DNA from 3 places in the Halomonas sp. KM007 genome. Region 2 is predicted to be linked to each of the others. Evidence: predicted binding sites of a transcription regulator. Region 2 holds the regulator's gene; each other region holds the start of a gene.
The links. Region 2 encodes PhoB, which activates phosphate uptake and scavenging genes when phosphate is short. Its sites were predicted from a motif close to TGTCATANNNNTGTCANA; they were not measured.

Region 1 (4,212 bases), 1.2 Mb from region 2:
CAGCCGCTGCGCTATACCACCGCTAGTGAAGCGAATAGCGACGTTGTGACGCGCTGCGCAGAGCAGTTTGGTTCGACGGTGACTCGCCATGCGGGACGCGGTAACTGGCATCAACTCGTCATTGCTGGCAATGGCAATCGCTGGCACGCCCAAGGAGTGGGCGCCTGGTTGAAATCGCTGGGTATCTTTGGGCAGCGCTCTGCAGAAAAGTATATTCCAGGTGAAATTTTCAGACTGTCCGATCAGCAGCTCGCGCTGTTCATACGTCATTTGTGGGCCACCGACGGCAGCATTACGACAGATAAAAATGGGCGCACACGCGTCTATTTCTCTACGGTTAGCCGTCGCCTTATCGATGATGTCAGCGCTCTGCTGTTACGTTTCGGTCTTGTGACCCGAATCCGCCATGTCGTGTCAGGAGAGGGGAGTGGTTGGTATACCGCTGACGTATCGGGAAGCGATCAACAGCAGCGCTTTGCACAGAAAATTGGGGCTTTTGGGCATCAGGTGGCGTCGTTAGCACCGCTGAAAGCGGCATCCGTCGTGGCGAACACCAATATCGATACCTTGCCCCAGGAGGTGTTCGAGCATGTCAAACAGGCCATGCTTGCTAAAGGCGTGAGTCATCGGAAAATGGCTGCAATGCGTGGCATATCTTATGGTGGCTCGTCCCATTTTAGCTTTGCTCCTTCCCGGGAAGCCCTTGGCAGCTATGCAGATGCGCTGGGCGATGTGGCTTTGACACAGATTGCCTCCAGCGATCTCTTTTGGGACCAAATCGTCGAGATACGCCCTTGCGGTGAAGAAGAGGTCTTCGATTTGACCGTCCCCGGTGACGCGTGCTGGCTAGCGGATGGCATCGTGAGCCATAACTCGGGCGCGATCGAGCAGGACGCAGACGTCATTGCCTTCGTGTATCGCGACGAAGTGTATAACCGCGATAACCCGGACAACCAGGGCCTGGCCGAGCTGATCATTGGTAAACAGCGTAATGGTCCCATCGGGACGGTACACATGGCCTTCATAGGCAAATACACGCGCTTCGAAGACCTGGCGCCGGATAGTTACGGTGAAGCCTTCGGCGATTGACTTGAGGCTGAGAGGGGAGCACGTATAATGCGCTCCCCGTTGGCTGAGTCGTCTGGGTAACCCTCACTGGAAGGGCGGGATGAGAAGCGTGGGTCAATCGCATTGGTAGATAGACAGGAGTAACGCATGGCAGGTGGTTTTAGGCGCGGTAACCGTAAGCGGCTTCCCAAGCTGGAAGGTCGGGGTGAGCTCCAGTCGTTAGAGCGTGAAGGTCCCTTCAAAGAGTGGTTGGGCATGCCCGATCTCTACCGCTACCACTTGGTAGTGGAAGGGGAGCAGTACAGCTACCAGACAGAAGATGCGGAATTACCTGTCACCATTGGCGACAAGGTCGTGTTCCGTTACAAGGAAACCAAAGGGGGCAACTGGATCGATCGCAACTCGCTTGGCAAGGCCATCGACCCCTCGGAATATCAGTAATACGACACACATCTTGACGTTTCGGTCAGGAACTCTTTTCTGTTATTGCCCTCTTAGGGGGATAGTGCCAAGGTAATACTATTGTCATGGGGCAAAGGCATGCTGTGCTCCATGGCGATGACCAATAACAGGAGGGAACCATGGAACTTAAAGAGCTTAAACAGTTCGTCGAACGTCATGACAATTTTGAAATCCGGGTAATCACGCATTCGGGCAGCCGTTTCTATCAGGTCGAGCTCGAAGACGTCGAGGGTGAGCGTCATATGCTGACCCAGCGTGGCAAGCCTATGCTGTTTCGAGCGCTGGACGATGTGTACCTCGAACTCAAGCGGGCCGGTATCCACCGGGCTTACCTCGTTCAGCACGTGCCTCAGGATGAAGTCATTGGTCGCGACGCCCACTACAGCACGCCGCTGACCTCGCGTATGCCGCTGGTATTCTGACGCCCAGGCATCACTGATTGTGCGAGCGTGACCCGCATTTTTCCCACCATTGGCCCAGCCGAATTCGGCGACGGGCAAAGAACCGATAGCCTGCATCCAATGAGCAGCAAAGGCTTGGACATGGGTTGGTCTACAGTTATACAAATTATGTTGATAGTATAACTTTATCCCACGTCCTTGCTGAAAAGTGATAAGATTTAGGCCATTGTGAATGATCGACAGCCCCCAGGAGTAAGTGAGATGGCCGACAGCGCTGTAAAGGATCAACCAGGTGAAGGGCGCTTGGCCCACGCGCCAAGCAGTCATCCTCCGGTTGCCCCCGCCAAGGTGGGCGTGGTGCTGGCCAATCTGGGGACTCCCGATGCGACTGACTACTGGTCCATGCGGCGCTATCTCAACGAATTCCTGTCGGATAAGCGGGTCGTGGACTATGCGGGTTGGAAATGGCAGCCGCTGCTGCAGCTCATCATTCTGACCAAGCGCCCCTTTACGTCGGGCCATGCCTACAAAAGCATCTGGAACACCGAAAAAGACGAGAGCCCGCTGCTGACCATTACCCGTGCACAGACGGAAAAGATGACCGCACGGCTGAAAGCGCTGTATGGCGACAGTGTCGAGGTCGATTTCTGCATGCGCTACGGCAACCCTTCCACGGAAAGCGTGCTGAATCGCATGAAAGAGAAGGGCTGCGAGCGCATCGTGTTCTTCCCGCTCTACCCGCAGTACGGCTCGCCCACCACGGCTACCGCCAACGATCAGGCGTTTCGCACGTTGATGAAGATGAAGTGGCAGCCCTACCTGCGCACGGTGCCGGCCTACTTTGAACACCCTGCGTACATCCAGGCGCTGGCCAACTCGGTGCAAGAGGCGTACGACGGCTTTGAAAGCCGTCCCACCAAGCTCGTGGCCAGCTACCACGGTGTGCCGGAACGCTATCTGATGGAAGGCGACCCCTACCATTGCCAGTGCCAGAAAACCACGCGCCTGCTGCGTGAGCGTCTGGGGTTGAGCAAGGAGGAGGTCGATACCGCCTTCCAGTCACAGTTTGGCCCGGAAAAGTGGGTAGGCCCGCAAACCGTGGATCATGTGGCCGAGCTGGCCAGGCAGGGCCACAAGCACATTGCCATTCTGTCACCTGCCTTCTCCTCCGACTGTGTGGAAACGCTCGAAGAGATCAAGGAGGAGATTCACGACAGTTTCATGGAGGCCGGTGGCGAGACGTTCAGCTATATTCCTTGCCTGAATGATCGCGATGACCATATCGATGCCCTGTTGGCCGTGGTCAACAATGAGCTGTTGGGCTGGTTGCCTGTGCCCGCTCAGTAAGATTTCTGCTCGCACTGACGCCGCTTTGGCCACTGGCCGAGCGGCTTTTTTATGCCAGCGAGGTGGCTGGAGTTTTTCGAAGGGCTGGTATAAGGTTTGTGCATATAAAAACACATTTATTCAACGTTTAAGCGGCACATGTCGTACCATGCGCCGCTCACGTGAATAGTTTGCGCTTATTTTAGGGAGAGAACGCCGGATGCAATTTGCCGTTTTAATAGGCTTCGTGCTGGCAGCTTCGTCACCGCTGCTCAACCTCTGGTGTAGGGAACGAACCAGTCTGGTGCTTGCGCTGTTTCCAGCGCTGATGGCCGCGTGGCTGATTGGCCAAGCGCCGGTGGTGCTGAGTGAAGGGCCGCAACTACTGGAGTGGGCGTGGGTGCCCTCGCTGGGGATCAGCCTGAGTTTTTTGCTGGATGGCCTGTCGCTGCTGTTTGGCCTGCTGATTTCCGTCATCGGTACTTGCGTACTGATCTATGCTGGCGGGTACTTGAAAGGCCATCCGGATATTGCCCGCTTCCATCTGGCGCTGGTGGCCTTCATGGCTTCCATGATGGGGCTGGTCATGGCCGATGGCCTGTTGACCCTGTTCGTGTTCTGGGAACTGACCAGTATCACCTCGTATCTGTTGATCGGCTTCAACCATAACGATATCGAGGCCAGAAAGTCGGCTCGCCAAGGCTTGTTCGTGACCGTTTCCGGTGGCCTTGCGCTGATGGCGGGACTGGTCCTGCTGGGTGTGGCCAGCGGCAGCTGGTCGCTGAGCGAGATTCTGCAGTCCGACGGCAACCTGCGCGAGCATGCGCTCTATACGCCCATGTTGATCTGCCTGCTGCTTGGGGCGTTCACCAAGTCGGCGCAGTTCCCGTTTCATTTCTGGCTGCCGAATGCCATGGCGGCGCCAACGCCTGTCTCGGCTTACCTGCACTCGGCC
Region 2 (4,212 bases):
TTGACTGTTCTGGAGGCTCAGGTGACGCTCGTTGAGTTGCCACGCCCTGCGTTTTCGCTACCCCCCCACTGGCGGCCGGTTGCCGCTGCGCGGCCTGCCATGAGTGTGGCCTGGTGGCAATGGGTGGCCTCGACCGACTCCCTGACGGCGCGCCTGATGGCGGCCGGAGCGCCGAGCCAGTTCCGCGTACGCCTGCTGCGTCAGACCATTGGCCTGCCGTTTCAGGACGAAGCCATGGCGCTGGGCATCGCTCCACGTCGCCACGCCTGGCTACGCGAGGTGGCGCTGTGCATCGACGGCACGCCCTGGGTGGTGGCGCGATCGGTGGCACCGCTGGAGCAGCTGCAGGGCAAAGGCCTGGGGGCCTTGGGCGAGCGTTCGCTGGGCAGCTGGTTGTTTCAGCAGCCGGACCTGGTGCGCGGGCCGTTGCAGGCCACGGTGTCGCTCCCGCGCTTCACGGCGTGGGGTGCCCCCGCCAAGGGGCGTAGCCAGTGGGGGCGTCGCTCGGTCTTTCAGCACGCGGGGTTGTCGCTGCTGGTTCAAGAGTATTTTTTATCGACCATGGCCGATGCGCTGAGCCTGCCCTCGCGCTAGGCTATTCTGGAGTTTCTTTCACGAGGTAAGCATGAGCATGGACCGTTCTCTATTGCGGCCAACGGGTTGGGCCCGGCTGGCAGACTTTCTTCAGCTGATGCGCCTGGATCGGCCCATTGGTACCTGGCTGCTCATGTGGCCGACGCTCTGGGCGCTGTGGGTGGCTGCAGAAGGGGTGCCGGGTCGCTCCGTGCTGATCATCTTCATTGCCGGTGTCTACGTGATGCGTGCTGCGGGCTGCGTGGTGAACGACTATGCCGACCGCCATGTGGATGGCCACGTCAAGCGTACTCGCCAGCGCCCCATGGCCACGGGACGCATCAGCGAAACCGAAGCCCAGCTGCTGTTCGTGGCGCTGGTCGCCGCTGCCTTCATTTTGGTGCTGCTGACTAACTGGTTCACCGTGCTGCTGTCGGTGGGCGGCGTGCTGCTGGCTTTCGTGTATCCGTTCATGAAGCGCTACACCCACTTCCCGCAGGTGGTGCTGGGCGCGGCCTTTTCCTGGGCCATTCCCATGGCGTTTGGCGCGGTATTGGGCCACGTGCCTTTGGAAGCCTGGCTGCTGTTCAGTGCCAACCTGCTGTGGACCGTTGCCTACGATACCCAGTACGCCATGGTCGACCGTGACGATGATCTGAAAATCGGTATCAAGTCGACCGCCGTGCTGTTTGGCCGTGCTGACCGGCTGATCATCGGAGTGCTGCAGGCAAGCGTGCTGGCCCTGCTGAGCTGGGTCGCGCTGCGCGTTGGGCTAGGGGGCTTTTTCTGGCTGGGGTTGCTGGGCATGGCGGCGACGTTCGTGTACCAGCAGTGGCTGATCGTCGGGCGCGATCGAGACCGCTGTTTTCAGGCCTTCCTGAACAACCACTGGTCGGGTCTGCTGGTCTTTGCAGGTATTGCCTTGAGCTGGTGGCCGGTAGCGGGCTAAATTGACTGGGTGTCATGGAACTGTCATCAAGTCATGGTGTTATCGTCACACACATGTCATTGAACTTTCCTGTATAGAGCACCGTGAGGCCCTGGAATGACCGCCAAGACCGTACTGATCGTCGATGATGAGGCGCCTATCCGCGAAATGATCGCCGTGGCGCTGGAAATGGCTGACTATCGCGTGCTTGAAGCGGACAACGCCCAGGATGCCCACGCCATGGTCGTCGACCACCAGCCTGACCTGCTGCTGCTGGACTGGATGATGCCGGGCACCAGCGGCATCGAGCTGGCCCGTCGGTTGAAGCGCGAAGAAGCCACTGCCGAGCTGCCGATCATCATGCTGACGGCCAAGGGCGAGGAGGACAACAAGATCCAGGGCCTGGAAGCGGGTGCCGACGACTATATCACCAAGCCCTTTTCCCCCCGTGAGCTGGTGGCCCGCCTGAAGGCCGTGCTGCGCCGTGCCACGCCGCGTGGCGTGGAAGACCCCATCGAAATCAATGGCCTGCTGTTGGACCCTGTGAGCCACCGGGTCAGCGCCCATGGCAAGGCGCTGGAAATGGGGCCTACCGAGTATCGTCTGCTGCAGTTTTTCATGACCCATCAGGAGCGCGCCTACACGCGCAGCCAATTGCTTGACCAGGTATGGGGTGGCAACGTCTACGTGGAAGAGCGCACGGTGGACGTGCATATTCGTCGTCTTCGCAAAGCGCTGGGCGAGCCTCATCAAAATCTGATTCAAACGGTGCGCGGTACTGGGTACCGGTTCTCTGCGCGAGTGTAAGCGTGCGCCTGTGGAGCCGTGAGATCTGGCGCATCATCTGGCTGGCCCTGTTGGGCCTCTGCCTGGGATGGCTGGTGGATTACCCTGGCGCCGGGCTGGCGGCGGGGCTGCTGTTTTGTCTGGTCTATCATCTGCGCCAGTTTCGGGCGCTCTTCCTTTGGCTGACCCTTCACCCCCACGATGAGCCCCCGGCGGCCAAGGGCATGTGGGGGGAGCTGTTCGACCGCCTCTATCGCTACCAGAAAAGCCAGCGCATTACCCAAAGTCGTTTGCGGGCGACGCTGGCGAGAATTCAGGAGTCCTCCGAAGCCATGCGCGATAGCGTGGTGATGCTGGACCGACACGGCGACCTGGAGTGGTGGAACAGCGCGGCCACCGACATGCTGGGGCTGCAAACCGCCCACGACCGTGGCCAGCACATCACCAACCTGCTGCGCGACCCTCGCTTCATCAGCTACTTCAATGCCCGCGACTACAGCGAGCCGCTGACGCTGACCTCGCCGATCGACGAGCGGCGCATCCTCCAGTATCAGATCACCCTCTACGGCGATGACGAGCGGCTGGTCATGGCCCGTGATATCACGCGCTTGCATCGCCTGGAGCAGATGCGGCGTGACTTCGTCGCCAACGTCTCCCATGAACTGCGCACTCCGCTGACCGTGCTGTCGGGCTATCTGGAAACCTACGGCGACCTCAAGGAGCTGCTGCCTCCCCGCCTGGGTAAAGGGATCGTACAGATGGAGGAGCAGACGCGACGAATGCAGAATCTGGTCAACGACCTGCTGCTGCTGTCACGGCTGGAAATCGACCAGGGAGGCGATGATCACCAGACGCTGGCCGTAGGCCCCATGCTCGACAGCATTCGCCGAGACGCCCTGGCGCTCTCCAGGCAGCAGCACAGTGTGCAGGTCATTCTGGAGAGCGACGCTGGCTTGATCGGCAGCGAGCAGGAGCTGCGCAGCGCCATTTCCAATCTAGCCTTCAATGCCGTGCGCTATACCCCAGAAGGCAGTCAGATCACGTTGCGCTGGTCGGTGGCCGCCAACGGCAGCGGGTGTATCGAGGTCGAGGATGATGGCGATGGCATTGATCCGGTGCATATCCCCCGCCTGACCGAGCGCTTCTATCGAGTGGATAAAGGGCGTAGTACGGCAACAGGAGGGACGGGTCTGGGCCTGGCCATCGTGAAGCACGTGCTGCTGCGCCACGAGGCCCAGCTCAACATAGAGTCACATCCTGGCGAGGGGGCATCCTTTCGCTGTGTCTTCCCTGCCAAGCGAGTCAGCGGCTCGGCTTGAGGGCTCGATGACGCTTTGCGCTCCTCCTTATCCGCTTCCTGCACAACCCCTGTATAAGTGTGCCATATTGGCATAGAACTCTGGTCACACATCACTCATGTGTCATTTTTAACCACCTCAAAGGCGTGGTCATGACCCCCTGAGCCCATGCTTTATACCATCCTTGTTTTTTTAAATTATTGATAATAAATAATTTTTTTGATTTTTGGCATGCGTGGCACAACGTATGCAATATTCTAGGCAAGGAAGATTACCGCAGGAACTGGTAAGACATGAAGTCACTCTTCCTTAACTATGCGGTATCAACAGCGATCGAGGAGGCGGAATATGATGTCCAAGGAACTACTCAAGAAAGCTGGTATTTTAGGTGTTTCTTTTGGCCTGATGGCAAGCCCACTGGCTTTTGCAGACACCACGGATCACTCATCCATCGACCAGAATCAGGATGTAACCGTCGAAGATGAGCCCATGAACACACAGTCTGGCACAGCCGAGCCCGGCAGCTATGACACCGAAGACCTGACGACGGATCACGGCACTCAAGGCCCCGACGTCGTGGATGAGCCGGACTCCACCAACATGAGTGGTGGTGCCGAGTACACCCCA
Region 3 (4,212 bases), 410 kb from region 2:
CTCGCCAGTTAGCCCCTGAGCTTTGATGGCCTCTTCATTCCGATACAGCATCGCGATCCGTTGCAGGGCCTCGGTGACGGTCTCAGGATGATCTTTCTGTGCTTCGATAAAATAGCGGCGACCATGCACCCAACATTGGGCATGGGTGACGTTCTCCTGGGCCGCGGCATAACGGGCATAGGCCGCATAGCCGTCACTGATCAGGGTGCCGCTGAACGATTCGCTGAGTACCTGCTCAATGTGGGCGCGACCACGGCTGTTCGAGTAGGTGAACACCACCTCGTCGGCATCGCCGTATAACGGCCAGAACCAGCCAGTTTTCATCTTGCCCTTTTGCGGGCCTGCGCGCCCCTGGTGGCCGGCCTTGATGGGCGTTTCATCCATCGCCAGCACCCGGCTGCGCAACACGTTGTCGGTCTGGGCATCCACGATGGGTCGCAGCAGATCGATGGCACGCTTGACCAGGTTGGTCAGGGTGCTGCGACTGACGGTGATACCGGCTTGCCGGATGCGTTGGTGCTGACGATACAGCGGCAAGTGGAACTGGAACTTGTCGACCAGCAGCCCGGCCAGCAGGCTGACATCGGCCAGGCTGTTATCCAGTACGTTGAACGGGGCTGGTGTGGTAATGGGCTTGTCGCTGCCCTTACGCCGGAACACCGGGCGTTCGCACTTGAGCACCACATAACTGGAGGCCCGCTGGGCCAGCCGGAAGGTAGTCTTGCTGCCAATCACTTCGTACTGATCGGCCTCCGGGCCGGTCAGCTCTGGCGGCAGGTGCTCAACCACTTCTACCGGCACATCGGCAGTAAAGCGCAGGCCGGTGTCGTTCAGGCAGTCGTCATCCCGCTGTTTCTTGCCAGTGCCGCGCTGATAGGCTTTAACCGTGCGCTTCTCATTTTTCGGCGGCTGCGCCGGAACCGGGGCGTCATCCGACGCGAACAGGCTATCCTGCCCAGGCAGGTCAAACACCTGCTTCTCGGACTTGGGGCCGAACAGCTGCTTCTTGAACCAGTCCAACTGCCGCTGCATGACCTGAAGTTGTTCACGCAGCAATGCATTCTCCTCGGCCAGGGCCGAGTAAGAAGGCGTGTTGGAAGAGGTAGTGGAAGCCGTTGAATTCATCGCCGATATTATACCGGAAGTCCGTCTTCTATACCCCTCGAAAACGCTTGAACTGGCGGTATTTCTGCACCTCGATGCCATCGATCAGCAGTTGCAGATCCGTCAATGTCAGGGGGCGTTGACCGGAGGCGGATAACGGCACCCGGAACTGGCCCTGCTCCAGGCGCTTGGCCCACAGGCAATATCCGGTGGCGGTAAAGTACAACATCTTCATCTGGGTCTTGCGCCGATTGACGAAGACGAAATACTGACCGCTGAGCGGGTCGTGCTTCAACTGATTCCGGACCAGGGCACTCAGGCCCTGAACGATTTGCGCATGTCGGTAGGCTCGGTGCACAGCCAGATGCGGGCCTGGCTATCGAGCCCGATCATCCGTGCTGGCTCAGCCGGAGTTCAACGCCATTACCCAGGCTGAGCACAATGTGCCAGCCTGGGCCGGAGGAGTGCGACGAGCCCATCAGTGACGACAAATCCAGAAAACTGGCTTCACTGGACCCTGCCGAATCATGGGTCGACGGATCGGACAGACGCTTGCGCCAGTTGCAGAAACTGGCGTAACCAATGTTCTCTTGTTTGCAAAACTTCGAAGCTGACAGACCACAGTCACGCTGCTGATCAACCAGGGTCTGCCACTGTTCGGGTGTGCGGTGCTTTCTCATGGGGATAACCTCGTGTTGGAAAGTGCGAGGTTACTGTAGGGCGATTTTCAGCAGGTTGGCAGAACGTCGTGGAATGAACGCTTACGGCAATTCAGCTATCGATCCATTCCCGGCCTGCGCCAAAGGCTTCTCCTATGGGGCCTAGCGCAATCGGTAGCGTCACTAGAAAAAGGATCATGATCTCTGCCGATGTGAAAAATATGGTGGGATCCATTTGGTGGCCCAGCTTTCGCGCAAGTGCATCCATCGTTACGTATCCCTGAATTGTTGTAACCCTGTCTTTAAAGCCAGACCTTAAAACTAGTCTTTAAAACCAGCCTTTAAACAACGTAGGAGCTATATGTGGATAACGCCAAGCGGGGTGGCCGGAGAGGGGGGCGGTTAACACTATGACGACCGGGTGACATACACGTTTCAATCGTATGTCATTAAAAGGTAAGTCCTTGATATTGGGTGAGCGACACCGTTGGCACTGCATAGAGGAGGCTATAACGGAGCTGAAATTATCATCAAAATGACATTGTCTAGACAACTGGTGTTCATCTGCTTCCACCAGAATGGCGCTATTCCTAAAGGAGAAGCGTCATGTCTATTCCTACTATTAACGCTGAAGGCTTAAACAAGTCGTTTGGACACCGTCAGGTGCTAAACGACGTCAGCTTTCGCGTTGCAAAAGGCGAGATGGTTGCGCTGATTGGGCCATCCGGCTCAGGCAAGTCCACGTTACTACGCCATTTGGTCGGTCTGACCTGCGGAAACCGTCATCAGGGTGGCCGTGTGTCGCTGATGGGTCGTGAAGTGCAGGCGAGCGGGCATTTGCGCAGAGCCGCTCGCATCGAGCGCTGCCGCACCGGTTATATCTTTCAGCAGTTCAATTTGGTAGGGCGTCTCAGCGTACTGACCAATGTGTTGGTTGGGCAGTTGGGTAGCATGTCGCGGCTAAGAGCTCTCTTTGGCCGCTTTACCGAGCAGGAGCGCCAGCGTGCGCGTGCTTGCTTAGCCCGAGTAGGGCTGGAAGAGCTCATTGACCAGCGCGCCAATACGCTTTCGGGTGGACAAATGCAGCGGGTAGCCATTGCCCGGGTACTCATGCAGGACGCCGAACTGATCCTGGCGGATGAACCCATTGCTTCTCTCGACCCGCGTAGTGCCCGCGAGGTCATGGAAATTCTCAGCCGCATCCACGCTGAAGATGGCCGCACTGTCGTCGTCACCCTGCACCAGGTCGATGTAGCGCGTCGCTATTGCCACCGTGCCGTTGCGCTCAAGGATGGCCGCTTGTACTTCGATGGCCCCATTAACGAACTCACCGATGAACGCCTACAAGCGCTTTACGAAAATGCCGATCTTGATGAGCTCCGCGCAAGCGAAGCCTCAAACGGCGAAGCGCTGTCCAGTGATCGCAGAGATAGAAGGCCACATACCGTCGTAACGCCGGTGCTGGGCTGATACCTGTGCCGATCACGTATGAAACTTGCCATTGATAACCCTATTACTCTGGAGAGACACCCATGACGTTTAAATATCGCCGTTTGGTTCTGCCGCTGATGGCGGGAATTGGTCTGGTGGCTAGCGCTCAGCTGTTCGCCGCCGAAACGCTCAAGTTTGGCATTATTTCTACCGAATCGAGCCAGAACCAGCAACCTATGTGGCAGCCGTTTCTGGATGATATGTCACAGAGCCTTGGGGTAGAAGTTGAGCCCTTCTTTGCGACCGATTACGCCGCGGTGATTCAGGCAATGCGCTTCGATCAGATCGATCTCGCCTGGTACGGCAACAAATCGGCGATGGAAGCCGTCGATCGTGCGGGTGGCGAGGTGTTTGCCCAGACGATCCCTGAGAGTGGTGAGCCAGGGTATTGGAGCTTGATGATTGTGCATGAGGATAGCGACCTGCACAGCATCGAAGACGTATTGGCTAACGCATCTGATCTCGTCTTTGGTAACGGCGATCCCAATTCAACGTCTGGTTACTTGGTGCCCGGTTACTACGTGTTTGCCCAGAATGACGTGGATGCTTCTTCTGCCTTTAAGCGCACCTTGAACTCCAACCATGAAACGAACGCGCTTTCGGTCGCCAACCGACAGGTCGATGTGGCGACCTTCAATACCGAGAGTATGGCGCGCCTGGAGATCACCGCACCTGATAAAGCGGAACAACTTCGCGTGGTGTGGACATCTCCGCTGATCCCTTCTGATCCCCTCGTATGGCGCAGCAACCTGCCCGAGGAGACCAAAGAGAACTTGCGCGACTTCTTCTTCAATTATGGCGAAAGCGAAGAACAGAAGGAGATTTTAGCCCCACTGCAGTGGAGTCATTTTGCTCCTTCCAGCAACGATAGCCTCTTACCGGTTCGTCAACTTGCGTTGTTTAGTCAGCGTGCTGATATCGCCAATGACCAGAGTCTCTCTGACACTGATCGTGAAGC

Region 1: a site for PhoB is predicted at 1,581-1,598, ahead of RVM27_RS03505 (DUF6482 family protein). Genes of this name have one in related genera too.
Region 3: a site for PhoB is predicted at 2,173-2,190, ahead of phnC (phosphonate ABC transporter ATP-binding protein). Genes of this name have one in related genera too.

Annotation. Positions count from the first base shown of each region.
Region 1 covers NZ_CP136131.1:748,759-752,970, reverse strand. The annotation lists gene RVM27_RS03515 (replicative DNA helicase) at 1-1,089, shown strand, start outside; gene RVM27_RS03510 (hypothetical protein) at 1,216-1,509, shown strand; gene RVM27_RS03505 (DUF6482 family protein) at 1,650-1,952, shown strand; gene hemH (ferrochelatase) at 2,193-3,278, shown strand; gene RVM27_RS03495 (putative monovalent cation/H+ antiporter subunit A) at 3,478-4,212, shown strand, end outside.
Region 2 covers NZ_CP136131.1:1,944,117-1,948,328, forward strand. The annotation lists gene RVM27_RS09115 (chorismate--pyruvate lyase family protein) at 22-594, shown strand; gene ubiA (4-hydroxybenzoate octaprenyltransferase) at 632-1,522, shown strand; gene phoB (phosphate regulon transcriptional regulator PhoB) at 1,619-2,308, shown strand; gene phoR (phosphate regulon sensor histidine kinase PhoR) at 2,311-3,606, shown strand; gene RVM27_RS09135 (hypothetical protein) at 3,934-4,212, shown strand, end outside.
Region 3 covers NZ_CP136131.1:1,536,115-1,540,326, reverse strand. The annotation lists partial or broken gene tnpC (IS66 family transposase) at 1-1,125, opposite strand, end outside; gene tnpB (IS66 family insertion sequence element accessory protein TnpB) at 1,154-1,462, opposite strand; gene tnpA (IS66 family insertion sequence element accessory protein TnpA) at 1,494-1,784, opposite strand; gene phnC (phosphonate ABC transporter ATP-binding protein) at 2,370-3,233, shown strand; gene phnD (type 2 periplasmic-binding domain-containing protein) at 3,296-4,212, shown strand, end outside.